DNA from 3 places in the Halomonas sp. ATBC28 genome. Region 1 is predicted to be linked to each of the others. Evidence: predicted binding sites of a transcription regulator. Region 1 holds the regulator's gene; each other region holds the start of a gene.
What was found. The regulator FNR, encoded in region 1, switches genes on or off when oxygen is low (the NO sensors DNR and NnrR bind a similar motif). The targets are predictions, from matches to a motif close to TTGATNTANATCAA.
Positions count from the first base shown of each region.

Region 2: a site for FNR is predicted at 6,179-6,192, ahead of cyoA (ubiquinol oxidase subunit II). Genes of this name have one in related genera too.
Region 3: a site for FNR is predicted at 8,817-8,830, ahead of E0L35_RS17790 (ribonucleoside triphosphate reductase). Genes of this name have one in related genera too.

Region 1 covers NZ_VCQL01000004.1:143,836-154,489, reverse strand. Annotated here, with positions in the region: gene ccoG (cytochrome c oxidase accessory protein CcoG) at 1-1,265, shown strand, start outside; gene E0L35_RS05715 (FixH family protein) at 1,272-1,805, shown strand; gene E0L35_RS05710 (heavy metal translocating P-type ATPase) at 1,802-4,285, shown strand; gene ccoS (cbb3-type cytochrome oxidase assembly protein CcoS) at 4,282-4,527, shown strand; gene E0L35_RS05700 (sulfite exporter TauE/SafE family protein) at 4,524-5,216, shown strand; gene hemN (oxygen-independent coproporphyrinogen III oxidase) at 5,295-6,728, shown strand; gene fnr (fumarate/nitrate reduction transcriptional regulator Fnr) at 6,813-7,559, shown strand; gene ttcA (tRNA 2-thiocytidine(32) synthetase TtcA) at 7,552-8,472, opposite strand; gene E0L35_RS05680 (DNA polymerase III subunit epsilon) at 8,735-9,388, opposite strand; gene E0L35_RS05675 (DUF294 nucleotidyltransferase-like domain-containing protein) at 9,394-10,654, opposite strand, start outside.
Region 2 covers NZ_VCQL01000005.1:35,706-46,359, forward strand. Annotated here, with positions in the region: gene E0L35_RS06695 (phosphopentomutase) at 1-627, opposite strand, end outside; gene deoA (thymidine phosphorylase) at 624-1,979, opposite strand; gene deoC (deoxyribose-phosphate aldolase) at 1,979-2,773, opposite strand; gene E0L35_RS06710 (NupC/NupG family nucleoside CNT transporter) at 2,859-4,142, opposite strand; gene E0L35_RS06715 (outer membrane protein OmpK) at 4,179-5,024, opposite strand; gene E0L35_RS06720 (DeoR/GlpR family DNA-binding transcription regulator) at 5,335-6,117, shown strand; gene cyoA (ubiquinol oxidase subunit II) at 6,463-7,470, shown strand; gene cyoB (cytochrome o ubiquinol oxidase subunit I) at 7,474-9,450, shown strand; gene cyoC (cytochrome o ubiquinol oxidase subunit III) at 9,450-10,070, shown strand; gene cyoD (cytochrome o ubiquinol oxidase subunit IV) at 10,072-10,392, shown strand; gene cyoE (heme o synthase) at 10,350-10,654, shown strand, end outside.
Region 3 covers NZ_VCQL01000016.1:39,768-50,421, reverse strand. Annotated here, with positions in the region: gene narH (nitrate reductase subunit beta) at 1-1,178, opposite strand, end outside; gene E0L35_RS17810 (nitrate reductase subunit alpha) at 1,175-4,972, opposite strand; gene hemN (oxygen-independent coproporphyrinogen III oxidase) at 5,147-6,532, opposite strand; gene E0L35_RS17800 (peptidase U32 family protein) at 6,817-7,812, shown strand; gene E0L35_RS17795 (U32 family peptidase) at 7,822-8,769, shown strand; gene E0L35_RS17790 (ribonucleoside triphosphate reductase) at 8,915-10,654, shown strand, end outside.

The DNA.
Region 1 (10,654 bases):
TTTTTCTTTTACCGTGGATTAACATCGGTGGTCGGCCGTTAATTCTATTCGACCTGCCTAACCGTGAATTCCATATTTTTAGCGCCACATTTTACCCGCAGGAGTTCATCCTGCTGTCATGGCTGCTGATTATCTGCGCCTTTGGGCTATTTTTTATTACCGTTTTTGCGGGTCGGGTCTGGTGTGGCTACACCTGTCCGCAAAGCGTTTGGACATTTCTATTCATTTGGCTTGAACACCGTATCGAGGGCTCGCGCAATCGGCGCATCAAACTCGATAACCAACCGATGACCGCCGACAAAGCTTGGCGCAAGGGGGCTAAACACACGGCCTGGCTGCTCATTGCCCTCGCCACCGGCATTACCTTTGTGGGTTACTTCACGCCGATTCGTGATTTAGTGACAGAGCTCCCCACCCTTGAAGCTCACGGCTGGTCCTACTTCTGGGTTGGTTTTTTCCTGGTATTTACTTACCTCAACGCGGGCTGGCTGCGCGAACAGGTGTGCATCTACATGTGCCCCTATGCGCGTTTCCAATCGGTCATGTTTGACCGCGACACATTGATCGTCTCCTACGATGAATCACGTGGCGAACCCCGAGGCCATCGCAAAAAAAACCTAAGCCATTTAGAAGCCCGCGAGGCAGGCTATGGCGACTGTATCGATTGTGACCTTTGCGTGCAGGTCTGTCCTACTGGCATCGATATCCGCGATGGACTGCAGTATGAGTGTATTACCTGCGCCGCCTGTATCGATGCCTGCGATAGCGTGATGGATAAAATGGGCTACCCGCGAGGTTTGGTGCGCTACACCACCGAAAATGCCCTGGAGGGCAAAAAGAGCCATATCATGCGCCCACGCCTGCTCGGTTATTTCGCCGCCCTGGTGCTGATGGTGGGCACCTTTGCCTGGGCCATTAACGACCGTATGCCGCTCAATTTTGATGCTGAGCGCGAGCGCACCCAGCTCTACCAAATGACCCGCGACGGTCAGATTAGCAATGTATTTAGCCTGACCATTCGCAACCTGGATGATCAAGACCACACCTACCAGCTAAGCGTTGCAGGATTGCCCAGCCTCACTCTAGACAGCAGTACTATTAGCGTACCCGCGGGGGAGTCGCGCTTCGAAGCCGTCACCGTGACCGCCGATCCCGACGATTTACAGCAACCCAGCCACCCCATTGTATTCACGCTGCAGGCTCAACAGGATGCGGATATTCGTATCGAGCGCGAAACCAGCTTCCTGGGCAATATTAGGAGATAAGCAACTATGTCATCCCTACCCTCTGGCGATAAGGTGACGCCTTGGTATAAGCAGTTTTGGCCGTGGTTTTTAATCGGCATTCTGCTCTCATCCATTATGTTTAGTATTACCTTTGCCGTTATGTCGGTTAAAAGCTTCGATGGCATGGTTGTTCAGGAGGATTATTACAAGCATGGCAAAGCCATCAATATGGTGCTTGCCAAGCAAGACCGTGCCAGAGAGTTAAACCTAAGCGCAGATTTACGCCTTGATCCGCTTACCAGCGATATTGTGATTGATTTAAGCGGCGATGCGCGTCCCGACAAACTCTATTTGGATTTTATCTTCCCTACCGAAGATGATCGTGATCAATCCTTCGTACTTGAGCATGTCCGTGACGGCCGCTATATCACACAAGGCCCTGACAACCTGCGTTACCGCTGGTATCTGCAGATTCAGCCCGCGCTGGAAAATGCCGATTGGCGCCTTACCGGTGAAGCCACATTCCCCGATGAAGACAGCGTCACACTACTGCCGGGAGGACGCAAAGCAAGCGAATGAGCAACGCCGCGCCCTGCTATCACTGTGGTAACCCGGTGCCTGCTGGGGCTCCCTGGTCGATTACCCTTGATGATCATGCCCATCCGCTCTGCTGCCCTGGCTGCGAAGCGGTGGCCCATGCCATCGTGGATGGGGGCCTTGAAAGCTACTACCGCTACCGTACCGAACTGCCCGAACGCCCTGATGAACATCAGGCTGCCAAAGCCGATACCTGGTCGGTGTTTGACGACCCCGGACTTCAGGCACAGTTTGTTCACCCCGACGGCGATGAGGGCAACGTCAAAGCAACCCTCGCCATCGAAGGCATTACCTGTGCTGCCTGCGCCTGGCTGATCGAGCACCGCCTGAATGCCTTAACGGGAATTGCCACCAGCGCAGTGAACTTAACTCACCACCGCCTGCGGGTGAGCTGGGATCCTCAGCAGCTGAAGCTTTCGCAACTGCTGGCCGAACTGGCCGCGATTGGCTACGAGGCCCAGCCCTACGAGCCAGACCAGGCCCAGGCGCGCCTGCAGCATGAAGAGCGCATGAACGTACGTCGGCTGATTATTGCCGCCGTCGGCATGATGCAGGTGATGATGTTCTCGATCCCGATCTATGTCTCCGGCCCCGGTGAAATCAGCGACGTCTTCTACGCACTGTTCCACTGGCTCTCCTTTGCCCTGGCCACGCCAGTGGTGTTTTTCTCCGCCCAGCCGTTTTTCCGCAACGCCCTGCGCGACCTGCGCACCGGCGTACTGGGCATGGATGTGCCGGTGTCACTGGCAATCGGCGGGGCGTATCTTGCCAGCAGCTATGCGGTGCTGTTTGACGTGGGCGAGGTCTATTTTGACTCAGTGACCATGTTCACCTTCTTTTTGCTGTTTGGCCGCTACGTGGAGAGTCGCGCCAGGCGCCGCAGCGGGCATAGCGGCAATGCGCTGAGCGGCGTGCTGCCGATTTCGGCCACACGGCTGGAAAGTGACGGCAGCGAGCGCATTCTGCCCGCCAGCGAACTCACTCCCGGCGATCGCGTATTGATCAAGCCCGGCCATGGCGTGCCTGCCGATGGCATCATCGAGGAGGGTGAATCGAGCCTGGACGAATCAATGCTGACCGGCGAATACCTACCAGCAACCCGCCGAGTGGGCGACCGCATTACCGGCGGTAGCCAAAACATGGAAAACCCGCTGGTGATAAGGGTTACCCACGCAGGGCGCGATGCCCGTGTAGCAGGTATCGTCGATCTGACCGACCGTGCCTTTGCCAGCCGCCCACGGCTGGCCCAGATGGCTGCGCGCATGGCACACCTATTCGTGCTGCGCCTGCTGGTAGTAACGGCTTGCGTGACCCTCGCCTGGTGGTTTATCGACCCTTCACGGATGCTCTGGGTGCTACTTTCGGTGCTGGTGGTGACCTGCCCCTGCGCGCTGGCGCTGGCCACTCCCGCGGCACTGGCAGCTGGCCATGGCCAACTGCGAAAGCGCGGTGTCTTGATCACCCGCGCCGATGCCATGGAGACGCTCTCTAACGTTACCCGGGTGATTTTTGATAAAACCGGCACCCTGACCCGCGGCGAAATGCACCTTACCCAAACCCAGCCCTTTGGTGAATTAACCGCCGAGCATGCACGGGCCATTGCCGCCGCCCTTGAGGCCCACTCGGAACACCCGATCGCCCGCGCCTTTAGGCCGTTCCGGGATGCGACCCTGCAAGCCAAAGATATTCACAGCCACACCGGGCAAGGGCTCGAAGGGAGCCTAAACGGCGCTCGTTGGCGGTTGGGCAAGCCCAGGTTTGCAATAGATAGCGCAATGGATAGCACAATAGATAGCACCGAGGATGACGTCATAGCGGCGCCGGCCAAAGGTCAGTGGCTGCTGCTTAGTGAAAACGGTGCACCCCGCGCCTGGTTTGGCCTGCACGATGGCGTTCGCGACGACGCTGCCGCCACGATCAAAGCCCTCCAGACTCTGGGGTTAAGCGTGGAGCTGCTATCTGGTGACACCGAAGATGCCGTGGAAAGCCTGGCCGATCAGCTCAATATTGCCATCTGGCATGCGGGCACCAGCCCAGAAGGCAAGCTGGCCCGGATGAAAGAGCTTCAAGCCGCAGGCGAAACCGTGGCGATGATTGGTGACGGCATTAACGACGTGCCGGTGTTAGCCGGTGCCGATGTGGCGATTGCCATGAATGGCGCAACGGATCTAGCCCGCACCCGCGCCGACGCAGTGCTGCTCAGCCCACGTCTGATGCGGATTTTTGAGGCCATCGAGATTTCCCGCGCCACCCGGCGTATCATGCGCCAGAACATGATTTGGTCAGTGTGCTACAACTTTTCGGCGCTGCCGCTGGCGGCAATGGGTCTGGTGCCGCCCTGGCTAGCCGCAATTGGAATGTCGCTTAGCTCGCTAGTAGTGGTGGGTAATGCCCTGCGACTGTCGCGCTGGCGACCTCAGCACGCGCCAACGCTCGACACTTCAACACCGGTGGCCGCATGACGATTCTTTATCTGCTGATCCCGCTTTCCCTGATTTTGCTGGGCCTCGCCGTCTGGGCGTTTTTCTGGGCGGTGAAAAATGATCAGTTCGATGACCTAGAAGGCCCAGCGCACCGCATTCTATTTGATGAGGATGAAAACGATCTTAGCCCTGAGCAGCGCCGCCAGCGTCAGCAAACCAAGCAAAAAAACGCTGCGCCATCCGATGCAAACTCACCCGACGACCCAGAGCCCCGTTCATGAATCCGACAGGGCTTGATCTGCCGCCGCTCATGGCGGCGTTTGTGTTCGGCTTGATGGGTGGCGCCCACTGTATCGGCATGTGTGGCGGCATTATGAGTGCGCTCACCTTTGCAGTACCCCCTAGCATGCGCCACCCGGCACGCATGGGGGGCCTGCTGCTCAGCTATAACGCAGGCCGTATTATTAGCTATATGAGCGCAGGCGCGCTGGTGGCGCTGCTAGGCACGCTGTTTTCCCTTTCTGCTACGGCACGCCTGCTGCTGCAGATATTTGCCGCGCTGATGCTGATCTTAATGGCACTGTATATCGCCAACTGGTGGAAAGGGCTGCTCAAAATTGAGGCCGTTGGCCGGCGACTATGGCGCTTTATCGAACCCGTGGGGCGTCGCTTGATGCCCGTAGTGCATATTCCCCAAGCCTTCGCCCTGGGAGCGCTCTGGGGCTGGCTCCCCTGCGGGTTGGTCTACTCCATGTTGGCCTGGAGCTTAGCGATTGCCGACCCGCTTCAGGGCGCTCTACTCATGGGCGCCTTTGGGCTTGGCACCCTACCTGCGCTGCTTGCCACTGGCCTGGCTGCCCGCCAGCTCAGCCATTTGATACGTCACCCCGCGACCCGCAGCGTGGCAGCGCTGACAATTATCGCTTTTGCACTGTGGCAACTGTGGACGCTTTCGGTACACAACCTCTAATAGCATGACGTGGCTCAACATTTACCTCCTAACCACGGGTTAGGCTAGCGGCATTTCCTAACGTCGGAGCGCCCCTTCATGCCCGTTCATACCCCTGCTGCCTTGCCTCTTGCACCCGCTGCTGCCGCAGCCCCTATGCAGCCGGTGTGGGACGAAGCGTTACTGCGTCGCTACGACACCAACGGCCCACGCTACACCTCCTACCCCACGGCGCTGTCGTTTCACGACCAATTTACCCCTGGCGACCTGACCCAGGCATTGGAGCGCAGCAATGCCAGTAAGCGTCCGCTCTCTCTGTACGTTCATGTGCCCTTCTGCCGCAAGATCTGCTTCTACTGCGCGTGTAATAAAATCGCTACCAAAAACACTGCCCTTGCCGAGCCCTATATAGCCCGGCTTGACCGTGAAATGGTGCTGACCGCACGCCACTTGGATACATCACGACCGGTGGAGCAGTTGCATTGGGGCGGCGGCACGCCGACATTTCTCAGTTTGAACCAGATGGGCGACCTGATTGATCGACTGGATGCACGTTTTGGTCTTTCATCGTCTGCTGATCGCGATTACGCAATTGAAATAGATCCTCGCGAAGCGGATGTGTTTACGCTGCGCCATCTCGAATCCCTCGGCTTTAATCGCATCAGCCTGGGCGTGCAGGATTTAAGCCCGCTGGTGCAGAAAGCGATTAACCGTATTCAGCCTCGGGTACTTACCGAAACGCTGATGGAGGAGGCGCATCGCCTGGGCTTTCGCTCGCTCAATCTCGACCTAATTTATGGCTTGCCATTTCAGACTGAAAAGAGCTTTGCCAACACCCTACGCCAGGTGATCGAGCTCAACCCGGCGCGCCTTTCTGTGTTTAATTACGCGCATATGCCCGAGCGTTTTGCCCCGCAGCGGCGCATTAATGTCGATGACTTGCCAGGCGGAGAAGAGAAGCTAGCGATTCTGCGCACCACCATCGAAATGCTCACCGCAGCTGGCTATGTGCATATCGGTATGGATCACTTTGCCCGCCCTGACGATAGCCTGGCTATTGCCCAGCGCGAAGGCTCGCTGCAGCGCAACTTCCAGGGCTACTCCAGCCATGCTCAGTGCGACTTAATCGGGCTTGGCGTATCGGCGATTTCGCGCATTGATGACGTCTATGCGCAGAACCCGAGCGATCTGGCAAGCTACGAAGCGACGCTGGATCAGGGGCAGCTTGCCACCGTGCGTGGCATACGCTTAAGTGATGACGACCTGATCCGGCGGGACGTGATTGAGCGGCTGATGTGCGATATGGGCATTGACCTGGCCGCCGTTAGTCAACGCTGGAACATCGATGCCCCCCGCTACTTTGCGCCAGCGCTTGAGCGCCTGCAGAGCGCCGAACAGGATGGCCTGCTGACCCGCCGCGGTGATCAGCTTAACGCCACGCCGACGGGGCGGCTGCTGATTCGCCATATAGCAATGGCGTTTGATACCCATCTTTCCGGGCAAACGGGACAACAGTATTCTAAGATTGTTTAATCACCTTATTGCAGGCATGCTAAAGCGACTATAATAAGTAAGGATTTTCTAATTGATAAGCGGGACCCTCTCAAGGAGCAAAGCATGTTGGAACCCATGAGCCGTCGGCGCTCGCTACTCCATGAAGCTCGCTGCCAAACCTGCAGTTTGAGCTCACTGTGCCTGCCACTTGCCCTTGAGCTGGACGACGTGGGGCAGTTCGACGCCATTATTCGTCGTCGCGCGCCGCTGAAAAAAGGCGAACCGCTGTTTCGTCAGGGCGACACCTTTACCAGCGTTTACGCAGTCCGTTCGGGCAGTTTGAAACAGATCACCGCCGAAGGTAACGGCAGCGAGCAGTTGACCAATTTCTACCTGCCCAGTGAATTGGTGGGGTTGGATGGCATTGACGAAGAGCATTACCCCGGTAGCGTTATCGCCCTGGAAACGACCACCGTCTGCGAGATTCCTTTTGACCGCCTGGACTTACTCTCGGAGGAGCTACCCGAACTGCGTGGCCAGCTTTATCGTAGCATGAGCAAAGAGTTGCGCGATGACCGGCGTATGATGCGGCTACTTTCGCGTAAAACCGCCGATCAGCGGCTAGCAAGTTTTTTGATTACCCTCTCGGATCGTTTTCGTCGCCGGGGCTACTCGCCTTACAGCTTTCGCCTCTCAATGCCCAGGGCTGATATCGGCAACTACCTGGGCTTAGCGGTGGAAACGGTCAGCCGCATACTAAGCCGCTTTCAGCAGCAGAGCGTGGTGGCGGTCTCCGGGCGAGAGGTCAACATTCTCGATATGCCGCGCTTGATTACCCTCGCCGAAGAGGAAGAGCAAACAGTTAGCTGACGTTAAAGGCTTGGATACGCCCCGCCAGTAGCTCTGCTTGCTTGGCCTCAAGGCCTTCAAAATCGAACAGGCTGCGGTCGGCCAACTGGGAAGGGGCAATGTTGGTGACAGCCTTGAACATGCTCTCCAGGCGGCCAGGAAACTTTTTGTCCCACTCGGCGAGCATCTCTTTGACCACCTGACGCTGCATATTAGGCTGTGAACCGCACAGGTTGCAGGGAATAATCGGAAACGCCATCAGCCGCGAAAACTCGGCGATATCAGCCTCTTTGCAGTAGGCCAACGGCCGAATAACGATATTCTTCCCATCATCGGATAGCAGCTTTGGCGGCATCGCTTTCAGGTTGCCGCCAAAGAACATATTGAGAAACAGTGTTTCGAGAATATCTTCCCGGTGATGGCCCAGGGCTATCTTATTGGCGCCAATCTCTTCGGCAAAGCCATACAACGAGCCGCGCCGCAGCCGTGAACAAAGCGCGCAGGTGGTTTTACCTTCCGGGGTTTTCTCTTTTACCACCGAGTAAGTATCGCGCTCGACAATGTGGTACTCCACGCCCTGCTTATCCAGATACGCAGGCAATACGTGCTCGGGAAAACCCGGCTGTTTTTGATCCAGATTGACCGCTACCAGCGAAAAATTGACCGGCGCATTGCGCTGCAAATTGCGCAAAATCTCCAGCATCGTGTAGCTGTCCTTTCCACCGGAGAGGCAGACCATTACGCGATCACCTTCATTGATCATTTGATAATCAATGATCGCATTGCCCACTTCTCGGCGCAGACGCTTTTGCAGCTTGTTAAATTCACGCTTCTGCTTCGCATCAGCCAGCTCAGGCTGGTCGTGCTCAGCGTCAGCTGGGGTGGCTCCAACCGTATCAAGGTGAGCAGGATCAAAGTGATCAAGAGTTTGCATGGTATAAGCACTGCCGAGGGTAGAAGGCGTGAGAGAAAAAAGTAATAACTATTCTAACAACACTCACCGCCTGACCCAACTAATCAGACGTAGCCACACAAGATATCGCAATTGGAAGTGACTATTTTGACCGCTGCACCATACCTCGGTGCGAGGGCAGCTTGGAGCGAGGGTCTTTTGTCATGGATGACAAAAGTAGCGCCCAGGGAGGGGTTCACAGCGCCCTCGCGGAAAGCTGTCCTCGCCACGACGAAAGAGACTACTATGCCACCTGCGCCATAATACGCTGCAGGCGCATATACAGCAGTGCGCTGGCGGTGGCCTCTCCAAGCACACTCTGCATGCCCATGACGGGTACTTGCCAGCATGCCAACGCCTGGGCGAAGCTGCTGGGCGCTTCGACCTCCGGGTGCAAACGGCGCAGTTGGCGCTGATGCAGTTTTGCCACATCGACCTGGGCGTTGGGCAGGGCAAAATTCAGCCGCTTACTGAGTAGTGCATTCAATGCTCCAATGCGCTTCTCTAACTGCCAGCCAACGATGGGCCGATTGCCGATAAATTCTACTAGCGCGCTCAAGTTATCACTATTTGGTGGCAGTATCTCCCCCGCCTCGCACAGCAAGTGATGACGGCGCAGCGTTGCGCTCTCGGGCTGCTTTGCGCTACCAAGGGTGATCACAAAAGCACGACTGGTATGCACCTGCTGATGGCTCAGCACCACTGCCGCCACGCTGATCACAGGTGATGATTGCGTGGGCGTTGCTGTGCAGGCGAGCGCCACCAGCTCTTCGCCCATATAGGGCTGAAACAGCCAGGCATAGGGGGAATCTGCACAACGACGCCGGTCACTTTCACGCCTTAACAAGGTGCGCAGCGAGCCGCTAAATAGCGTCACATGTCGATCTAACAGCCGCATTCCGCTCACGAATACTCCAAATGGTAACGGTGGGAAAGCCGCTGCTTAAAGTCTTTGACAATATGCATCGCTTCGCGCAGTAGGTCGCGCTCCAGGGAAGAGAGGTTCTGCACCACGACACGGTTAGCGCGTCTGCTGCTTTGGGCGTTAGTTTCTTTCGCATCCGCAGAAGTTTCCAGCGTACTTAGCTGCTGCTTGAGGCGCAGCTCAGAAAAGAGCGCCAACGCTTCGCCCAGGTCATCGGCAAAACGGCGATCCAACCGGCCGTCAGTAACCAGGGCATCCAAGCGATCAAACGTCGAGGTGGCTTTGATGCGCCGCTCAAGCGCCATGGTGCGCACACCGTGCACGATAGGGAAAATACCGCCTTTCTTGATATCGATACCGTGCTGAGGCTTTTTCAGCGAACCAAACAGCGTCAGCGGCGTCGAAAAGCGCAGCGCCGTGCGGGCAAAATAGGAAAGCAGCAGCTCATCGCCCGAGCAGCGTTCAAACAGCTCATCGCGCACGCTCTCAAGCAAGCTCGGGTTGCCCGCCACGCCATGAGCATCGAGCATAATGGCCAGCTTCATCAGGCTATCGCCATCACGCTCCCTGGCCCACTTGGCAATATTACCTTTCCATTGGGATACCGTGGCCACCCACTCGGGGTTAGACACCATAATGTTGCCGGGGCACGGCGGGTAACCAAGCTGAATCAGGGTATCGGTGAGCGTTTGCATATGGCTGGCAAGATCAGGCCACTGGGTTTCATCGGCAAGAATCAAGCCGTTATCCTGATCCGTTTTTAGAATCTGCTCACCGCGCCCTTCGCTGCCCATCACCATCATGCAGCTCTGCTCGTGATAGCGCTTATCGACAGTGAACTCCCAGGCCTTGCTAATAATACGGCCGTTTAGTGCCGCAAGCAGATCCATCGCAAAGCGCAGCTTAACGCCCTGGGCCATCAGCGCTTTGGCCAGCTCCGGGGTGCGCTGACTGGCAGCTGAAAGCGCCTCTAAGTTGGTCGCCTGCTCGATCTGCAGGCTCACCACATAGCTGCGGCTTGAGAAGTAGCTAAGCACGTCGGTGAGCTCTACAACGCCTTTCAAGACGTTTTGCTCCATCACTACCACCCGCGCCACTTTATGGCGGGTCATCAGCACCAATACTTCAAATAAGTACTGATCCGGTGCGACGGTCACCAAGTTAAAATGGGCGATCTTATCCACCGATGATGTTACCGCGCTGCCCTTTAGCACTAAGGCGTTGAGCAGATCGGTTTTG
Region 2 (10,654 bases), on a different contig from region 1:
GCGGCCAATGTTATAAGGCTCCAGCAGCTCGCGGACGGTTTCGCACAGCTTATAAAGCCGCTCAAGGCCGAAATGCTCTTCGTGAGCGGCGATCTGAAAGACCGAATCCGCCGAGGTGTAAACAATTGGCTTGCCGGTGGCGACGTGCTCTTCACCCAAGCGGGTGATGATCTCGGTGCCTGACGCGTGGCAGTTGCCAATCACCCCAGTGAGGTCGGCTTCTTGCACGATGGCGTCGAGCAACTCAAGGGGGAAACTGTCGGTTTTATCTAGAAAGTAACCCCACTCGAAGCGTACCGGGACTCCGGCAATTTCCCAATGGCCGGAAGGGGTATCTTTGCCGCTGGAAATTTCTTTGGCGTGGGCGTAAGCACCTTCCAGACTATCCGGCAGCGTGACGCCTTCGGCAACGCTGCCCGTGGCATCGCGGTGGGCGTGAAATAGCCCCAGCTTGGCCATATTGGGCAGTTTCAGCGGCCCTGAACGGTTGGCGTTATCCGCTTCGCCACGGGCGCAGGCAGCGGCGATATGGCCCAGAGTATCGGACCCTTCATCACCGAAGGTAGCGGCATCCGGGGCGGCGCCAATCCCAAAGGAGTCAAGTACCAGTACAATCGCGCGGCTCATAAGGTTTCTCCACGGAAAGTGTCTTGTAGCAGGGTGTCGGCGCTGGCCGTACCTTCGCCAATCGAAAACGCCGCGCGCAGCTGTTCGGCGGCACGTTCAGCGGCGGCTTCACTGCGGGCGTGAACCGTCGCAATGGGGCGCTGGCTATCCACGCTTTCGCCGATTTCGACGATATCCGTAAAGCCGACACTGTGATCGACGCTGGCGTCGTTGCGCAGGCGACCACCGCCCAGCTCCACCACGCTCATACCTACAGCGCGGGTATCAATACGTTGGACCACACCGGCTTGCTCGGCATACACGGGTTTAATAACGTCGGCCTTGGCCAGGTAGTGCTCTGAGCGTTCCATAAAGTCGCTGGGGCCACCGAGTTCGTGCACCATGCGGGCGAATACTTCAGCAGCTGCGCCAGAGGTTAGCGCCTTCTCAAGCTGAGTAAGCGCTTCTTCACGTGAGCCTGCGAGCCTGCCGGCGATCAGCATTTCTACGGCCAGTTCACGGGTGACTTGCATCACGCGGCTGTTGGGGCGGTCGCCACGCAGCAGGGCCAGAGTCTCAACGATCTCTACGGCGTTACCGGCGCAGGGCGCCAGCGGCTGACTCATATCGGTGAGCAGGGCGGTGGTGGGCGTGCCTGCCTGGGTGGCCACATTGGCGATGCTTTTGGCCAGTTCGCGGGATTTTTCTGGCGTGGGCATAAAAGCGCCGCTGCCGACTTTAACGTCCATCACCAGCGCATCCAGTCCGGAGGCTAGCTTCTTGCCTAGAATAGAGGCGGTAATCAGCGGAATCGATTCCACCGTGGCGGTCACATCACGCACGCCGTAGATGCGCTTGTCGGCGGGGGCGAGATCACCCGTTTGGCCAATAATCGCTACGCCAGTGGATTTAACCACCTCGCGGAAACGCTCTGGTGCGGGGTAGGGGTCGTAGCCGGGGATTGATTCGAGTTTATCCAGGGTGCCGCCAGTGTGACCTAAGCCGCGACCGGAAATCATCGGTACAAAGGCACCACAGGCGGCCACCCAGGGGCCGAGCACCAACGAAACCAAATCGCCTACGCCGCCGGTGGAGTGCTTATCGACAATCGGGCCGGGCAGGTTGAGGTCGCTCCACTGCATCACGTGGCCGGAGTCGCGGGTAGCGGTGGTCAGCGCAACGACTTCTTCACGGCTCATGCCGTTGAGAAATACTGCCATGGTGAAGGCGCCTATCTGGGCGTCGCTGATGCGATCATCAGCAATGCCCTGCACAAAGGCTTTAATCTCTTCCGCGGGCAGCGGCTGGTTATCACGCTTTAGGCGAATCAGCTCCTGGGGAAGCAGGGTGTGTTTAGTCGCGTTGGCAGACATTAGTAACCTCCGTCAGTGGTGGCCGCGTTGGTGTTGCCGGTCAACGTAGCCAGCAGATTGCTCAGCAGGCTAGAGGCACCAAAGCGGAAGTGAGCGGGCGTCGCCCAGCCTGAGCCCATAATATCGTTAGCAAGAGCCAAATATTCTGCTGCGTCTTCGGCGGTTTTGACGCCACCTGCTGCTTTAAAACCAACGTCTTGGCCACTGGCCTTGATGGCTTTGAGCATAATTTCTGCGGCTTCCAGTGTAGCGTTAACAGCTACTTTGCCGGTCGAGGTTTTAATGAAATCCGCACCGCCTTCAATGGCCAGTTCGCTGGCGCGTTTGATCAGCGCAGGTTCTTTGAGCTCGCCGGACTCAATGATCACTTTGAGCAGTGCTTGACCAGCGCAGGCGGCTTTGCACATTTCTACCAGCTCAAGGCCGGTCTCTTCGTCGCCTGCCATCAACGCGCGGTAGGGAAATACCACATCAACTTCATGGGCGCCGGAGGCAACCGCATCGCGGGTTTCACGGGCGGCGGCCATAATGTCGTCGTCGCCATTAGGGAAATTGGTGACCGTGGCGATCTTCACCTGCTCGTTTAGCTTGTGAGCCGTAAGGGCACGCTGGGCGGTGACAATAAACTGTGGGTATACGCAGACCGCGGCAGGGGTGCCAAAGGGCGTTTTCACCTGCTGGCAGAGCGCTTCAATGGTGCTGTCCGTGTCGTTGTCGTTCAGGCTCGTCAGATCCATGAGGGTGAGTGCTTGGCGGGCGGCTTGGACGATATGGGGGGAGGCGGTCGCAGTCATGGAATTCTCACAAATCAGTAAAAGATAAAAACGGGCACTGCGGATAAAGCCGCAGTGCCCGCCACCTTCAGTAAAACCCGCTGCGTTAAGCAGTGACGTTACTTAGGGCGATAAAGAAGCCAGCAATCGAGGCCGACATCAAGTTGGACAGTGTACCGGCCAATACGGCTTTGACGCCAAAACGAGCAATCTCTTTGCGGCGGGTAGGGGCAATGCTACCCAGGCCACCCAGCAGAATCGCAATGGAGGAGAGGTTCGCAAAGCCACACAGCGCAAAAGAGAGGATCGCCATGGTGTGCGGTGTCATCATCTGACCCGTCGCAGCCACCACCTGTTCCCCATCAATGTAAGGCGCTAGGTTGATGTAGGCGACAAACTCGTTGACCACTAATTTTTGGCCAATGAATGAGCCAGCCAGCGTCGCTTCTTCCCAGGGTACACCCAACAGGAAGGCAAGCGGGGCAAACAGCCAGCCCAGGATCAGCTCCAGGCTCAGCGATTCAAAGCCCACCCAGCCGCCAATGCCACCCAGGATGCCGTTGATCAGGGCAATCAGGGCGATAAATGCCAGCAGCATCGCGCCCACGTTGGCGGCCAGCATTAAACCCGAGGTAGCGCCCGATGCAGCAGCATCCAGTACGTTGGCAGGTTTATCTTCCAGGGCTTCAATCTCTTCTTCCGCCTTGGTAACGCTGTCGCTGTCGGTAACGTCTTGGGTTTCCGGCATGATCAGCTTGGCGAACAGCAACCCGCCCGGCGCCGCCATAAAGGAGGCCGCTACCAAGTACTCCATGGGAATACCCAGCGCGGCGTAGCCCGCCAATACTGAACCGGCGACCGACGCCAGACCACCACACATAACGGCAAACAGCTGCGAAGGCGTCATGCGGGCGATAAACGGGCGCACCACCAGCGGCGCTTCGGTCTGGCCGACGAAAATATTTGCCGTTGCGGAAAGTGATTCAGTCCGTGAGGTGCCCAGGGCTTTTTGCAGGGCACCACCTAAGATGCGAATCACCCACTGCATAATGCCGATGTAGTAGAGCACGGCGATTAGCGAGGAGAAGAAGATAATGACGGGGAGTACTTTGATGGCGAATACAAAGCCGACATTATCCACATCGGCTAAGCCACCGAACAGAAAGCCGATACCGTCGTTGGCATACACCAATATTTGGCTAACACCGGACGAAATGGCCTGCAGCACCGCTTGGCCAAACGGCACGTAAAGTACAAAGGCACCGATACCCGCCTGGATAGCAAAGGCGCCCAGCACGGTACGCAGCCGGATCGATTTACGGTCGTAGGAGAAGATCAGGGCAATGGCCACCAGAGTGACCATGCCTACCAAGCTCATAAGGAGTGTCATAAGGAGATCCTTCGAGTCCGCGAGTAAGAAGCGCGTTTATAGTAAGTTGAGCTTGACGGAGTAGATCATCGCATTCTGATAATTGTTGGGGGTGCCCAACTTATTGTCAGAGTAGCGATACTGAATGCCAGTGGTGATCAAATCACTCGGATGCCACCATAGGCTCAGTGCACCGTTGGTGCCTACACTGCCCGCTGTATCGCCCACGTAGTTCTGCTCCAGATACTCATCGTCGCGACCAAAGGTCTGTTCGTGCCAGTTGGTGACGCTGAAGTCCTGGTTGAGTGCAGTGAAATCATAACCCGCGACCCAGCCTGCCATATAGCCGTTCATGCCGGTATAGCTGTTACTTTGTACCCGCGCAGCACCGATAAAGGGCTTGAACCACAGGCCATTGTCGAAGGTAGTGCGGTAACCCAAACCAAGAATCTGATCCTGCTCGCGGCTGTCATAACCGTAATCACGGAAGTCATACAGGTGGGCGTAAATCGACAGCGAGCTGTCACCCAGGTAAATGTGTGAGGTCACTTTACCCGCGGTGCGGAAGTTGTCTTTACCACCGCTGGACTCATCGAACTGGTCGTTGGTGGGGTTCTCGAAATCAAAGAAGCCGTAGAACTCGCCCCAGCTAAAGCCAGCGCCGCCTTCGATTTCGAGAAACATAAAGTCGCTTTTCGCCGCGTTGGAAGCGGTGCGCGCCTCGGTGCCGTTTGACCAGTCCAGGTAGTTAACCGAAACGTTGGCGAATGACCACAGTCGATCTAGAGGATGCGACTGAGCAGCCTCGTCTGCCATTAGCGGCGTAGTGAGTATGGCCCCTAATACGCCAGCGCCAAGCGCGATCTTAGACGAAGGGGGGCGAGAGTGTGTACGAGCAGTCATGAGAGCCTCAACATTGGTTGTCGCGGAGCCACTTGGGTGTGGCTATCCGAGGTTGTAGTCGTGCGGGCTGGCGTTAATGTTAAAATTATAGCATTTAGTGTTATTTTTCTAACGTTGATTTGCAAGAGTTGTCACATCAACGCTATTTAAATGTCATATGGCTCTCATTGTGGCACTAATAGCACCAATAGCCGTCGTAGCAGTGGAAATTACGCCGCCGCTCGCTCAGCATAGAAATGAAAATGGACGCAACACCGATGCTCTCGTTGCGAAAATCACAACAAGAGGGGTTTGCCAGGAGATGCCCACCATGAATGGCCGTAGTGCGCTGCGCCTTGCCAAGCTTCAGGAAGCGCTTGCCAGTGGCGGTACTCTTCATCTGCGCGATGCCGCAGAGCTATGCGATGTTTCCGAAATGACCATCCGTCGCGATCTGACGACTCAGGATACTGCCATTAGCCTGCTGGGTGGACGCCTAGTGATGGCAAACTACCCTGGCGTAACGCCTATTTATGACTTGACCGAACAGCAGGCTAGCCACTACCAGGCCAAGTATCGGCTTTGTCAGCGGGCGTTAGCCTACATAGAAGAGGGCGATACGCTGTTTATCGACTGCGGCTCAACGCTAATGCCGCTGCTGAGCCAGTTAAGTCATTTCCGAGAGCTGACGGTAGTGACCTATGCGCTTAATGTTGCCAATGCCGTTGCCGCCCTGCCCAACGTGCGCTTGGTGCTACTGGGCGGGCTGTTTTATGCCACCTCGCAGTCATTCGGTAGCGACAATATGACTGCTGCTATCGAGCGGTTAGGCATTAATAAGGCGCTGATCTCCGCTGCAGGGGTGGATTTAGAGCGTGGTGTTAGCTGCTTTCACTTTCACGAAGTGGCGCCTAAACAGGCTGCCATTGCCACCGCTATGCAGCGCCTGTTGGTGGTAGATGCCAGTAAGTTCAGCGTAGTTCGCCCGGCCTATTTCGCTGCTCTGGACGATTTTGATGTGGTGGTTACCGACGAAGAGGGCGCCCCGCAGTTGCTTAAAAAAAATGGCCGCGTTGTACCTGAGATAGTGGTTCCCACCGTCACAGTGGCGTAAGCGATTTCCCCCTTGCTCATCCCAGTCAATACCTTGGGTGCGGCAATGCGCCACTTCTTTCATGATCTCGATCAATAGAAAATACTTTAGTCTTAACTGCTTAAGCCTTTAGTGCTTAGGCCAGCGAGGCTCGTCGCCAATTCCCATCCGGCGACGCATATTTTTCCCGGAGCAATGGCGCCCAGCGTCACGTGTGCACTGCCCTTGAGAGCGTTTTCCTAGCACGTTTTCAAGAGCGCCATGCAGAGCATGTTTTGGGAAGAGTATGGGGTGGTAGTTAGCCTGCTATGTAGAAGGGCGACATGGCTAGCTAGTGTTTTAAACAACCTCTGACGAGATCACACCATGCAACGACGCTCACTTTGGCGCAGGCGAGGCACTCTAGTGCTCCTTGCGCTGTGTCTGTTTCTAGCAGGCTGTAGTTCAGCGCTGCTAGACCCAAAAGGCCAGATTGGCGCTGAGCAGCGCACACTGATTCTGACCGCCTTTGGCCTAATGTTGATTGTAGTTATTCCTGTGATTGTCATGACGCTGCTGTTTGGCTGGCGTTACCGGCGTAGTAATAGCCTGGCTAAATACACGCCTGATTGGGCGCACTCCAACGTGATTGAAGCGGTGGTGTGGATCGTGCCCTGTGCGATTATCGCGGTGCTCGCCCTGTTGACCTGGAAGACCTCCCATAGCCTTGATCCCCACAAACCGCTGGAAAGCGATGTGGCGCCGATCGAAATACAGGCGGTGGCGCTTGATTGGAAGTGGCTGTTTATCTACCCCGAGCAGGGTATTGCCAGTGTTAACGAAGTGGCCTTTCCGGTAGATACACCGGTGCGCTTTCGGGTCAGCTCAGGCTCAGTGATGAACGCTTTCTTTATCCCCCATCTTGGTAGCCAGATTTATGCCATGGCGGGCATGGATAACGATGTCCATCTCATCGCCGATGAGATTGGTAGCTACCCTGGTCGTTCCACCAACTACAGTGGCGCGGGCTTCTCTGGCATGACCTTTGAAGCCAAGGTGACCAACCCTGAGGATTTTGACGCCTGGGTGGAAACGGTACGCGCTGCTCCACAAACGCTGACCTACCCAGAAGGTTATGAAGCGTTGGCGGAACCTAGCGAATCGAATCCGGTTGAGTACTTCTCAGCCATCTCACCATCGCTGTATGAAAGCATCTTACGAAGCTTCCATACCGGCGGCGAGCATCAGATGGGCGGCGATCATGCTGACTCCTACGATGGTGAAAATGAGAAGACTGCCGATCACGCGGCCGAATCAGGTCATGTCACTAACAACCATGCTAGTCAGGATAATGCCATGCGCAGCCACTCCTCTAGCGTAGAAGTGGGAGGTTAAGCCGTGTTTGGAAAACTCACGTTAGAGTCAATTCCCTACCACGAGCCGATCATCATGGTCGTCGCGGCCTTTATGGCCATTGGTGGGATCGCACTGTTTGGTTTAATCACCTATTACCGTAAGTGGGGCTGGCTGTGGAACGAGTGGTTTACCTCCGTTGACCATAAAAAGCTCGGCATTATGTATTTCATCGTCGCTCTGGTGATGCTGCTGCGCGGCTTCTCGGATGCGATAATGATGCGCACCCAGCTGGCGATGGCCGCCGGGGATGCAGCGGGCTATTTACCCCCCGAACACTACGACCAGATCTTTACCGCCCACGGCGTGATTATGATCTTCTTTGTCGCCATGCCCATGGTCATCGGCTTGATGAACCTGGTGGTGCCGCTGCAAATTGGTGCCCGCGACGTTGCTTTCCCTTTCCTGAATAACTTAAGCTTTTGGCTGTTTGCGGTCTCCGCGATACTGGTCAATATCTCGCTGGTGGTGGGCGAATTCGCCAAAACCGGCTGGCTCGCTTACGCGCCGTTATCGGGGATCGAGTTTAGTCCCGGGGTGGGGGTCGACTACTGGATATGGGCGTTGCAGATATCCGGTATAGGCACCACGCTGACCGGTATTAACTTTTTCGTGACCATCATTAAAATGCGCACCAAAGGCATGACGATGTTCCGCATGCCGATCTTCACCTGGACCTCGCTGTGCGCCAACGTGCTGATCATTGCTTCCTTCCCAATTTTGACCGCGACCATCGCGCTGCTAACGCTGGATCGCTATTTGGGTATGCACTTCTTTACCAATGATTTTGGCGGCAACATGATGATGTACGTCAATCTCATCTGGGCCTGGGGCCACCCGGAAGTTTATATCCTGATTCTGCCAGCCTTCGGCGTGTTCTCTGAAGTGATTGCGACCTTTGCCCGTAAGCGGCTGTTCGGCTACGCCACCATGGTGTGGGCGACCATTTCGATCACCTTGCTCTCGTTTGTGGTTTGGTTGCACCACTTTTTCACCATGGGGGCGGGCGCCAACGTCAACGCCTTCTTCGGCATTATGACAATGATCATCGCCATTCCTACCGGGGTGAAAGTGTTCAACTGGCTGTTCACCATGTTCCGCGGCAGCCTGGAACTCACTTCGCCGGTGCTATGGACGCTGGGCTTTATTATCACCTTTACCCTAGGCGGTATGACCGGCGTTATGCTGGCGGTGCCCGCGGCTAACTTTGTGTTGCATAACAGCCTGTTCGTTATTGCGCACTTCCACAACGTTATTATCGGCGGCGTGGTGTTCGGCATGATGGCGGGGCTTACCTATTGGTTCCCCAAAGCGTTCGGTTTCACTTTGAACGAAAAGTGGGGCAAGCGTTCGTTCTGGTGCTGGTTTATCGGCTTCTACGTCGCCTTTATGCCGCTTTACGTACTGGCCTTCTTTGGTGCCGTGCGCCGCATGCAGTCCTACGCCAACCCCGAATGGCAGCCGTGGATGATTCTGGCCTGGGTAGGCGCGGTAATCATTATGCTGGGCATTATCTGCACCATCATCCAGTTCTGGGTGAGTATTCGCGACCGCAAACAGAACGCTGATGTCACCGGCGACCCCTGGAATGGTCGCACCTTGGAGTGGTCAACCTCTTCTCCAGCGCCGTTCTACAACTTTGCACGTCTGCCGGAAGTGGGCGATATCGACAGCTTCTGGTCGCAAAAGCAGCGTAGCGAAGAGCAGCTTGAAGAAGCCCCCTATACCGATATTCATATGCCTCGTAATACCGTGGCCGGGCCAGTTATCAGCTTCTTTGCGCTGGTCATCGGCTTTGCGCTGGTGTGGCATATCTGGTGGTTAGCCGGCGTCGGCGCCGTGGGTGTATTCATCAGCTTTATGGCACGGGTATTTAACGACGATATCGACTACTACGTTCCCGCTGCTGAAGTTGAGCGAATCGAACGTGAGCATCAACAACGCGTGGAGGCGCAAGCGTAATGTCGACTGATACGCTAAATCATAGCTCGCACCACCCGGTAGAGCACGAAGAAGAGCATCACGATGCCTCGGGCACGAAATTGTTTGGTTTCTGGGTCTACTTAATGAGCGATTTGGTGATCTTCGGGTCACTGTTCGCCACTTACGCCGTGCTGATGAAGGGCACGGCGGGTGGGCCAACTGGCGCTGATATCTTTGAATTACCTTTGATCCTTTTCGGAACCTTTGCACTGCTGATCAGTAGTTTCACTTTCGGTATGGGCGTTTTGGCAATGCATGCCAACCGTGTTGGCCAAGTGAAAGTGTGGCTGATTATTACCTTTCTACTGGGCTTGTGCTTCCTGGGGATGGAAGTCTATGAATTCCAGCATCTAATCCATGAAGGGTACGGTCCGGACCGTAGCGGCTTTTTATCGGCCTTCTTTACCCTAGTCGGTACTCACGGGTTGCACGTTACGTTTGGCATGATCTGGATTTTGGTGATGTTGGTACAGCTTTACACCAAAGGGTTGAACGATATGACCCGGCCGAGGATTTTGTGCCTGAGCCTGTTCTGGCACTTCCTCGATATTGTCTGGATCTGTGTCTTCTCATTCGTCTATCTGATGGGAGTGTTGTGAGATGAGTGCAAGTTCAACCAATGCCCATGGCAGCGTTAAGTCGTATGTGACAGGACTGGTATTGTCGCTGATACTGACCATTATCCCTTTTGCGGTGGTGATGAGTGGCGCTTTTAGCGTGTTGGCTACCGTGATTGTGATAGCCGTGACCGCAGTGTTGCAGATACTGGTGCAACTGGTCATGTTTATGCATATGAGTACCAAAGCCGACGAAGGCTGGAATCTGATGTCCTTCGTCTTCACACTGACGATTCTCGTCCTAGTGGTAGGAGGCTCGCTGTGGATCATGCAGCATCTGCATCTCAACATGATGATCGGCTAATCTCAGCGCCCAGCCGCTGGCGGGATCTGCTCGAGCTGACCAAGCCGGGCATTATCGGCGGCAACCTGATTGCCACCCTGGGGGGCTATTTTCTCGCCGCCCAGGGGCAGTTCGAGTGGCTCAGCTTTGTCTCGGTCATGGTGGGGATTGCATTAATCATCGCGTCAGGCTGTGCGTGTAACAACGTTATTGACCGCGATATTGATGCATTGATGGCGCGTACGCGCCATCGCCCCCTGGTAAGAGGCAGCATCTCTATTAC
Region 3 (10,654 bases), on a different contig from region 1:
AACAGGTTAGCCAGGTACTTCACCGGGATACGCAGTGATTCGATCTTGGGCAGGATGCCATCGAACTCTACATGCCCCGCCTCAGCGGCGGACTGAATCGGCGACAGCGGCGGCACGTACCACACCATCGGCAGCGTGCGGTATTCCGGGTGCAGCGGCAGCGCCAATCCCCAGTCGATAGCCATCTTGTAAACCGGTGAGGCCTGGGCGGCTTTGATGACGTTATCCTGGATGCCATCCCGCTTGGCCTGGGCAATCACTTCCGGATCGTTGGGATCTAGGAAAATCTCGCACTGGCGGTGGTAGAGATCACGCTCGTCAGGGGAGCTTGCCACTTCCTCGATCCGATCAGCGTCATACAGCAGCACGCCGAGATAGCGAATGCGGCCCACACAGGTCTCGGAGCAGATGGTCGGCTGACCGGCCTCGATACGCGGGTAGCAGAAAATACACTTCTCGGACTTACCGCTTTTCCAGTTGTAGTAGATCTTCTTGTAGGGGCAGCCGGAGATACACATACGCCAGCCACGGCACTTGTCCTGGTCGATTAGAACGATGCCGTCCTCTTCCCGCTTGTAGATCGCACCACTTGGGCAAGCCGCTACACAGGTTGGGTTCAAGCAGTGCTCGCACAGACGCGGCAGATACATCATGAAGGTGTTTTCGAACTGGCCGTAAATATCTGCCTGCACCTTGTCGAAGTTGGCGTCTTTGCGCCGCTTGGCGAACTCGGTGCCAAGAATCTCTTCCCAGTTCGGGCCCCATTCGATCTTTTTCATACGCTGACCGGAAATCAGCGAGCGCGGACGCGCCACCGGCTGGTGCTCGCCGATCTTGGCGGTATGCAGGTGTTGGTAGTCGAAAGTGAACGGCTCATAGTAGTCATCCATCTCGGGCAAGTCGGGGTTGGCGAAAATGTTCGCCAGCACCCGCCATTTGCCACCAATACGCGGTTCAATCCGACCGTCGTTACGGCGCATCCAGCCGCCCTTCCACTTGGCCTGGTTCTCCCACTCTTTGGGATAGCCGATACCGGGCTTGGTCTCGACATTGTTGAACCAGGCGTACTCCATACCTTCGCGACTGGTCCAGACATTTTTGCAGGTCACCGAACAGGTGTGGCAACCAATACACTTATCAAGATTGAGAACCATGCCTACCTGGGAACGAATTTTCATTTCACGGCCTCCTGAGCACTGTTCTTCTGAACACTGTCATTGCCTTCACCATCCAGCCAGTCAACGTGTTTCATCTTGCGCACTAACACGAACTCATCGCGATTTGAGCCGACGGTGCCGTAATAATTAAAACTGTAAGAGAGCTGCGCGTAGCCGCCGATCATATGGGTTGGCTTGGGGCAGACACGGGTGACCGAGTTGTGAATACCGCCCCGCGTGCCGGTGACCTCAGAGCCAGGGACGTTCACGTTGCGCTCCTGGGCGTGGTACATCATCACCATGCCCGCTTTGACCCGCTGGCTGACCACTGCCCGCGCGGCAATCGAGCCGTTGGCGTTGTAGACCTCGATCCAGTCGTTGTCCTCGATATCGATCTCAGCCGCGTCCGCCTCGGAGAGCCACACCACCGGGCCGCCTCGGTTAAGCGTCAACATCAGCAGGTTGTCCGAGTAAGTAGAGTGGATGCCCCACTTCTGGTGCGGCGTGAGAAAGTTCAGCGCCTTGCTCTTAAAGCCGTTGTCGGCGGGAAGCTGGAAGCCTTTGGCCGCCTTGGTATCGATGGGCGGACGATAGACCAGCAGGCTTTCGCCGAAAGCGCGCATCCAGGCGTGATCCTGATAGAACTGCTGACGGCCACTCACGGTGCGCCAGGGAATCAGCTCGTGAACGTTGGTGTAACCGGCGTTATAGGAGACATGCTCATCCTCGAGGCCGGACCAGGTCGGGCTGGAGATAATCTTGCGCGGCTGGGCGACGACATCGCGAAAGCGAATTTTCTCATCAAACTTAGGCCTCGCAAGGTGAGTATGATCACGCCCGGTAATTTTGGAGAGTGCATCCCACGCTTTAACTGCCACGGCGCCGTTGGTTTCCGGTGCCAGGGTCAGAATCATCTCGGCAGCATCGATAGCGCTGTCGATCAACGGACGCCCTTTATGCGGGCCATCCAGTTTGCGATGGTTGAGTTTGCCCAGCAGCTCGACTTCAGCATCGGTATTCCAGGCGATGCCCTTGCCGCCGTTACCGATGCTTTCCATCAGCGGCCCAACAGAAGTGAAGCGCTCATAGGTTTCGGGATAGTTGCGCTTAACCTCAATCAGCGATGGCATGGTCTTACCGGGAATCGGCGCGCATTCGCCCTTCTTCCAATCCATCACCGCCGGTTGGGCCAACTCTCCTGGCGAGTCGTGCTGCATCGGCAGCGTGACCAGGTCGGTCTCTTCGCCCAGGTGGCCTACACACACCTTGGAGAAAGCCTTGGCAATGCCCTTGTAAATATCCCAGTCGCTACGCGATTCCCAAGCCGGGTCGGTGGCGGCAGTCAAGGGGTGAATAAAGGGGTGCATGTCAGAAGTGTTAAGGTCGTCCTTCTCATACCAGGTCGCCGTAGGCAGCACGATATCCGAGTAGAGGCAGGTGGTGGACATGCGGAAATCCAGCGTCACCAGTAGGTCGAGCTTGCCTTCCGGCGCCTCGGCTCGCCATACCACTTCTTCGGGCTTCTGGCCGCCGAAGTCACCCAGGTCTTTACCCTGAATACCGTGGCGAGTACCCAGCAGGTACTTGAGCATGTACTCATGGCCCTTACCGGAGCTACCCAGCAGGTTGGAGCGCCAGATGAACATATTACGCGGGAAGTTCTCTGGCGCATCCGGGTCTTCCGCTGCAAAGCGCAGTTCACCGCTCTTGAGCTGCGCAACGGCATAGTCGGCTGTCGACATGCCTGCAGCCTCGGCTTTTTTCGCTAGGCGTAGCGGGTTAGTGTCCAGTTGTGGTGCTGACGGCAGCCAGCCCATGCGCTCAGCGCGCACGTTAAAGTCAATCAGGCTACCGGGGTAATCCTCGGCCTTGGCCAACGGCGAAAGAATTTCTTTAATCTCGAGCTTCTCGTAGCGCCACTGGGAGGAGTGACTATAGAAGAAGGAAGTAGAGTTCATGTGGCGCGGCGGGCGCTGCCAGTCGAGGCCAAAGGCCAAAGGCGTCCAGCCAGTCTGCGGACGCAGTTTTTCCTGACCAACGTAGTGGGCCCAGCCGCCACCGCTCTGACCGATACAACCACACATGACCAACATATTAATCAGGCCGCGGTAGTTCATGTCCATGTGGTACCAGTGGTTCATACCGGCACCAACGATGATCATGCTACGGCCGTTGGTTTTATTGGCGTTATCGGCAAATTCACGGGCAATCCGGGTGCACTGCTCTGCAGGGACGCCGGTGATTTTCTCCTGCCACGCGGGGGTATAGGGGCGAATCTGATCAAACGAGGTCGCGCCATCATCTTCGCCGTCGCCGACAAAGCCACGGTCGATACCGTAGTTGGCACACATCAGATCAAAAACGGTGACCGCCAGCATTTCGCTGCCATCGGCTCTCTTTAACCGCTTGGCGGGCAAATTGTGGAACAGCAGGTCGTCAGCAGCGCCGACACCGGCCCCTTTGACGTGTTCAAAGTGTTCGTGCTCAATGCCACCGAAATAAGGAAACGCCACGCGAGCGACGCTATCGTGGTGATTGGCCAAACTCAGTAACGGCTTGATCTCGGTGCCTGCGGCGTCCAGCGATTCCAGGTTCCACTTGCCCACTTCGTCGCCGGTTTCGCCCCAGCGGAAACCGATGGAACCGCGTGGTACCACCAGTTGGTCACGGGTTTCGTCCCAGGCAACGGTTTTCCACTCGGGATTGTTTTCCTGGCCCAGGGCAGCATCAAAATCACTGGCACGCAGTTGGCGGCCCGGTGCGAAGCTGCCATCTTCACGCACTTCCAGTTCCACCAGGAACGGCATGTCGGTATAGCGCCGCACATAGTCAGTGAAGTAAGCACTCGGGTTATCGAGGTGGAACTCTTTGAGGATGACATGGCCCATGGCCATCGCCAGGGCGGCATCGGTGCCCTGTTTGGCGGACAGCCATTCGTCGGTGAGTTTGGAAACCTCGGCATAATCTGGGGTGATCGAAACCGTCTTGGTGCCCTTGTAACGTACTTCGGTAAAGAAGTGGGCATCCGGGGTACGCGTCTGGGGCACGTTGGAGCCCCAAGCGATAATGTAGCCGGAGTTGTACCAGTCAGCGGACTCGGGAACGTCGGTCTGCTCGCCCCAGGTCATCGGTGACGCCGGCGGCAAATCGCAGTACCAGTCGTAGAAGCTCATGCAGACGCCACCAATCAGCGAGAGGTAGCGACTACCTGCGGCGTAACTGACCATGGACATGGCAGGAATCGGCGAGAAGCCGAGAATACGGTCGGGGCCGTACTGCTTGGCGGTGTAAACGTTAGAAGCAGCGACCAGCTCGTTGAGCTCGTCCCAGTTACCGCGAACGAAGCCGCCCATGCCGCGAGCACGTTTGTACTGTTTGGTCTTGGCGGGGTCTTCGACAATAGACGCCCAGGCGTCGACCGGATCTGGGTTAGCCTTGAGCGCTTCGCGCCATAGCGCCAGCAACGGCTTGCGAATCAACGGGTACTTGAGGCGGTTGGCGCTGTACAGATACCAGGAGTAGCTGGCGCCGCGCGGGCAGCCACGCGGCTCATGGTTAGGCAGGTCGGGACGGGTACGGGGGTAGTCAGTCTGCTGGGTTTCCCAGGTAACTAAACCGTTCTTAACGTAGATCTTCCAGCTACAGGAGCCGGTGCAGTTCACCCCGTGGGTACTGCGTACTACTTTGTCGTGCTGCCAGCGGGCACGATAACTATCTTCCCACTGGCGGGATTCGCTGCGTAGCTCACCGTGTTCGTTGGCAAAAGGCTCGCGGGACTTGCGGAAGAAATTCAGCCGATCTATGAAGTGACTCATGGTCGATCTCCAGGCTCCTCGGAAATTTGCATACCCGACAGTGCGGGTTCCATGGAGTGGATTCTGCGTGATCGACAAGCGAATTACTGCGTGATTACCTCCATATACACCCTGTCTACCCCCAAGGTGATAGAGCGGCCAACGTAAAGGAATAGACAGTTGGCACTGTTGAAATTACACCGTGCGCGAATAACGGTTTTCCGTTGGTTTCAGGTAGGCGTCGAACGCCATGGCCAGGTTGCGGATCATCAACCTCCCTGAAGGCAGCACCTCGATGTCATGGTCGCGCAAAGCAATTAACCCGTCGTCCGCCATCTCTTCGAGGCTCGCCAAGGCACTCGCGAAGTAGCTGCGAAAATCGATATTGTGCCGGGCCTCGATAGCGGCAAATTCAAGGCGGCCGTGACACATCAGAGTATTAATGACATCGCGGCGCAGGCGGTCGTCATCGCTAAGGCGATAGCCACGGAAGACCGGTAAACGCCCTTCATCCAAGCGATGCTGATACTGGGCAGTTTCCTTGACGTTTTGGCTATAGGTATCGCCCACCTTGCCAATCGAGGTAATGCCCAGCCCAATCATGTCGCAGTCGGCGTGGGTAGAGTAGCCCTGAAAATTGCGCTGCAGAGTGCCATTTTCACGGGCCAAGCTCAGCTCGTCATTCGGAAGGGCGAAGTGATCCATGCCGATGTAGACATACCCTGCGGCCGTCAGGCGGTTAATCGTAAGCTCCAGCAGCTCCAGCTTGCGCTCGGGTGGCGGCATGTCTTCGGGGCGAATTAGCCGCTGAGCTTTAAACAGTTCGGGCAGATGGGCGTAGCTATAAGCGGCAATGCGATCCGGTTGCAGGTCAATAATCTTGGTTAGCGTCGTATCGAAACTCGCCACTGTCTGCAGCGGTAAACCGTAGATCAGGTCAACGCTGACCGATTCAAACCCCGCCTCGCGGGCAGCCTTGACCAGGGATACCACCTGCTCTTCGCTCTGGACGCGATTGACCGCTTGCTGCACGTCGTGATCGAAATCCTGCACACCGAAGCTCAACCGATTGAAGCCCAGCGCGTAGAGCTCGTACACCTGTTCGGGTGTCACGGTGCGAGGGTCTACCTCCAGCGAGAATTCACGCTCTTCAGGTGCGGCGAAGTGAAAGGCTTCGTCCAGCGCCGCCATCAGTTCGCTTAGCTGGGCGTTGCTTAAATAGGTTGGGGTGCCGCCGCCCAGGTGCAGTTGGGTCATTTGGCGGGTGGTATCGAACAGCGCTCCCTGAGCACGTATCTCCTGTTTTAACCACTGGAGGTATTCGGCGGCTCGCTCGGTATTATGAGTAATGATTTTGTTGCAGGCGCAGTAGTAGCACAGGCTTTTGCAGAACGGGATATGCACATAGACCGAAAGCGGCTTGGGTACTGCGACCCGATTACTGCGCTCGGCGGCGCTACGGTAATCATCCTCGGCAAACGCGGCATGAAACTGGGGCGCAGTGGGATAAGAAGTGTACCGCGGGCCTGGGCGGTCATATTTCTCTACCAGGGGGCGATTGAAGAGCAGTTCATCTTGCATGATTGGAATAGGTCTCTGAGGAATAGGTCTCTGAGGAATAGGTCTCTGAAAAGGGGCTCTAGAAGAGTTCTCTGAAAAAGGTCTCTGAGAAATAAATCTGGAAGTGGGTGCAGCAAGCATTGGTTAATATTCATACAATATACGTTTTAAAAACTGCCTGCATCCAGCTTGCCTACTCTGCAGCGTTATCCTCTTTTGAAAGCCACCCCAATATGACCTGTGTCAAAAGCCGACAAAAAATAGGTGACTAAAATGCTCGGACTTTTCCCGCAAGGAGTCTCGCTATGGAGCTTGTATGTCCCGCTGGCAACCTGCCCGCCCTCAAGCGCGCCGTAGATGAAGGTGCCGACGCTGTCTATTTCGGTTTCCAGAACATCACCAACGCACGGCAATTCGCCGGGCTAAACTTTACCGACAAACGTGCCCGCGAGGGGATCGATTACGCCCACCGACATGGCAAACGCGTTTTTTGCGCCATTAATACCTATCCCCAGCCCGATGGCTGGCAACACTGGACTCGGGCCGTAGACCAGGCCGCCGAACTGGGCGTGGATGCGCTGATTCTCGCCGATATGGGACTGCTCGACTACGCTACTCGCCATCACCCCGAGATCTCGCGGCACCTTTCAGTGCAGGGTTCGGCAACCAGCCATGAAGCGCTTCGCTTTTACCACCAGCATTTCGGCATCAAGCGCGCCGTACTGCCAAGGGTGCTGTCAATCACTCAGGTACGCGACCTGGCCAAGCAAACACCGGTAGAACTGGAGGTGTTCGCTTTCGGCAGCCTGTGCATCATGGCCGAAGGACGCTGCTATCTCTCCTCCTACCTGACCGGCGAATCGCCCAATACCCGGGGCGTCTGCTCACCAGCGGCCCATGTCCGCTGGGAAGAAACGCCTGAGGGCTTAGAGTCGCGCCTTAACAATGTTCTTATCGACCGCTACGCCGAAGGCGAGAGCGCGGGCTACCCCACCCTATGCAAGGGTCGCTTCGAGGTTACGGGCGAGACCTATCACGCCATTGAGGAACCCACCAGCCTCAATACCCTGGAGCTATTGCCGGAGCTACGCGACCTGGGTATTAGCGCCGTCAAAATTGAAGGTCGTCAGCGCAGCCCCGCCTATGTCTCTAAAGTGGCCGGGATCTGGCGTCAGGCGCTCAACCGCCTAGAGGCTCAGCCTGAGCGCTTTGATCCAGAACCCGCCTGGATGGCAGGCCTTGCCGAGCTTTCCGAAGGTGCCATCACTACCCTAGGCGCCTACGAACGCCGCTGGAAATAGGAGCTAAAGATGTCGAGCACCACACTCCCCCCACAACTGAGCCCGTCCACTGCCCCTCTGCAACTCTCCCTCGGGCCAGTGCTTTTTTACTGGACTCGGCAACGCTACGCCGACTTCTACCGCGAGGCGGCCGACTGGCCGGTAGAGATTATTACCCTGGGCGAAACCGTCTGCTCGCGGCGTCGCGATATGAAACTGGACGACTGGCTAGGCATTGGGCGCGAGCTCACCCAGGCGGGCAAGCAGGTAGTACTCGCCAGCCAGACCTTGATCGAGTCCGAAGCCGACCTGCGTGACTTGCGCAAGCTGTGTGACAACGGTGATTTTATCGTCGAGGCCAATGACCAAAGCGCCCTGCAACGACTCTCCAGTGCCGGACTGCCGTTCATCGCCGGTGCTGCGCTCAACCTCTACAACCCGGCGACACTGGGCGTTATGGCCCGTGCCGGCATGCGGCGTTGGCAAGCGCCGGTGGAAATGTCACAGCAAGACTTAGCCAAACTTATTAACGATTGCCACCGGGCAGGCGTTCCCCACCCATGCGAAGTATTCGCCTACGGGCATCTCCCCTTGTCCTGGTCGTCACGCTGTTTTACCGCCCGGCGTCACCAAACACCCAAAGACCGCTGCAAGTTCGTCTGCCAAAAGTACCCCGAAGGCTTGGTGCTACGTTCACAAGAGTCCCGGGATGTTTTTACCCTGAACGGTATTCAAACCCTTTCCAGCGCCTGCCAGGATCTGCGCCATGAACTTATGGTCATGGCGGATATGGGGGTATCAGTGGCACGTCTCAGCCCACGGGCGGAAGGCATGGCCGAGGTGGTCAAGGCTTTCGACCAGGCCCGCCACGGCAGGCTACCTACGCCCGATCCTTTAACGCTGGTGGATGCTGAAATCTGCGACGGTTACTGGTTCGGCCGACCGGGTATGGATAACACCCGCACGATGACCAGCTAAAACATAGCCTAGGCACCACCACGCCTTACTATTTTTCCTCACCATTTTTGACCTGGATCATTTATTGCAAAATCCTGAACGCTTACCCTCTAACACCACATATAGTATTTATTTTTATTAAATCTAGCATATATAGGTGAATTAGGTGAAAAGCTCCACAAGCGTTCAGGTAGCGAAGCATCATATTGACGTCGCCTCGACGGTCAATGAGTACCTCCAACGCGCCGACTGGCGTGTTCACGCCAATGCCAACCAGGGCTATTCATTGGGCGGTTTAATCCTCAACGTCTCGGGCAAGTTGATAGCCAACTACTGGCTCGATGAGATTTACCCCCACGCCGTAGGAGAAGCTCATCGGGAAGGTGATTTGCATATTCACGACCTGGATATGCTGTGCGGCTATTGCGCCGGCTGGTCGCTGCGTACTTTGCTGCTAGAGGGATTTAATGGGGTACCGGGACGAGCCGAAAGCAACCCGCCCCGCCACCTCTCAAGTGCCCTCGGGCAAATGGTTAATTTTCTTGGCACCTTGCAGAACGAGTGGGCCGGGGCACAAGCCTTCAGCTCTTTCGATACCTATCTGGCACCCTACGTGCGCAAAGACAGCCTCACCTATGCACAAGTCAAGCAGGCACTTCAGGAATTCATCTACAACCTCAATGTGCCTTCGCGCTGGGGTAGCCAGACGCCCTTCACCAACCTAACCTTCGACTGGATCTGCCCCGACGACTTGCGCCAACAGGTACCGGTTATCGGTGGAGAGGAGCAGCCGTTCAGCTACGGCGAACTACAGGTTGAAATGGACTTAATCAACCGGGCCTATTTGGAAGTGATGGAGGCCGGTGACCGCCACGGACGTGTGTTCACCTTCCCCATACCCACTTATAACATCACCCATGATTTCGACTGGGAAAGCGACAACGCCGAGCGGCTCTTCGCACTGACCGCCAAGTACGGCTTGCCCTACTTTCAAAACTTTCTAAATTCGGATCTGGAACCCCACATGGTGCGTTCCATGTGCTGCCGCCTGCAGCTTGATTTGAGTGAACTGCTCAAACGCGGCAACGGCCTGTTCGGCAGCGCGGAGCAAACCGGATCGTTGGGAGTAGTGACGATCAACTGTGCCCGGTTGGGTTACCGCTTTGCCGGCGACCGAGCCGGGCTGTTCAGTGAGCTGGAGCGCCTACTGTCACTCGGGCGCGATAGCCTCAAACTCAAGCGCGAGCGCATTCAGCAACTAATGGATCAGGGGCTCTACCCCTTTACCCAGCGCTACCTGGGCACGTTACGCAATCATTTCTCTACTCTGGGTGTGAATGGGCTCAACGAAATGGTGCGCAACTTTACTGGGGATCGCTGCGATATCGCCGACGCCCAAGGGCTACAGCTGGCACTGGATCTTCTTGACCACGTTCGGGAGCGGATGCGCGAATTTCAAGAACAGACCGGCCATATGTATAACCTTGAAGCCACCCCGGCAGAGGGCACCACTCACCGCTTTGCCCGGGAGGATCTGACTCGCTTTCCTGACATTCTTCAAGCCGGTACACCCGAGGCGCCCTACTACACCAATTCCAGTCAATTGCCGGTGGGTCATACCGATGATCCCTTTGAGGCACTGAGCCATCAAGACCCCTTACAGACTCGCTATACCGGTGGCACGGTATTGCATCTCTATATGCGCGAACGGATTACCTCGGCCTCCGCCTGTCGTAAGCTGGTTAAAACGGCGCTCTCTCACTTTCGCTTACCCTACCTCACAGTCACACCCACCTTTTCGATCTGCCCGGTGCATGGCTACCTGGCGGGTGAACATGAGTTCTGCCCCAAGTGCGACGAAGCACTTTGGGCAAAAACGGCGAGCGCAATCGACGCCGCCACGGCT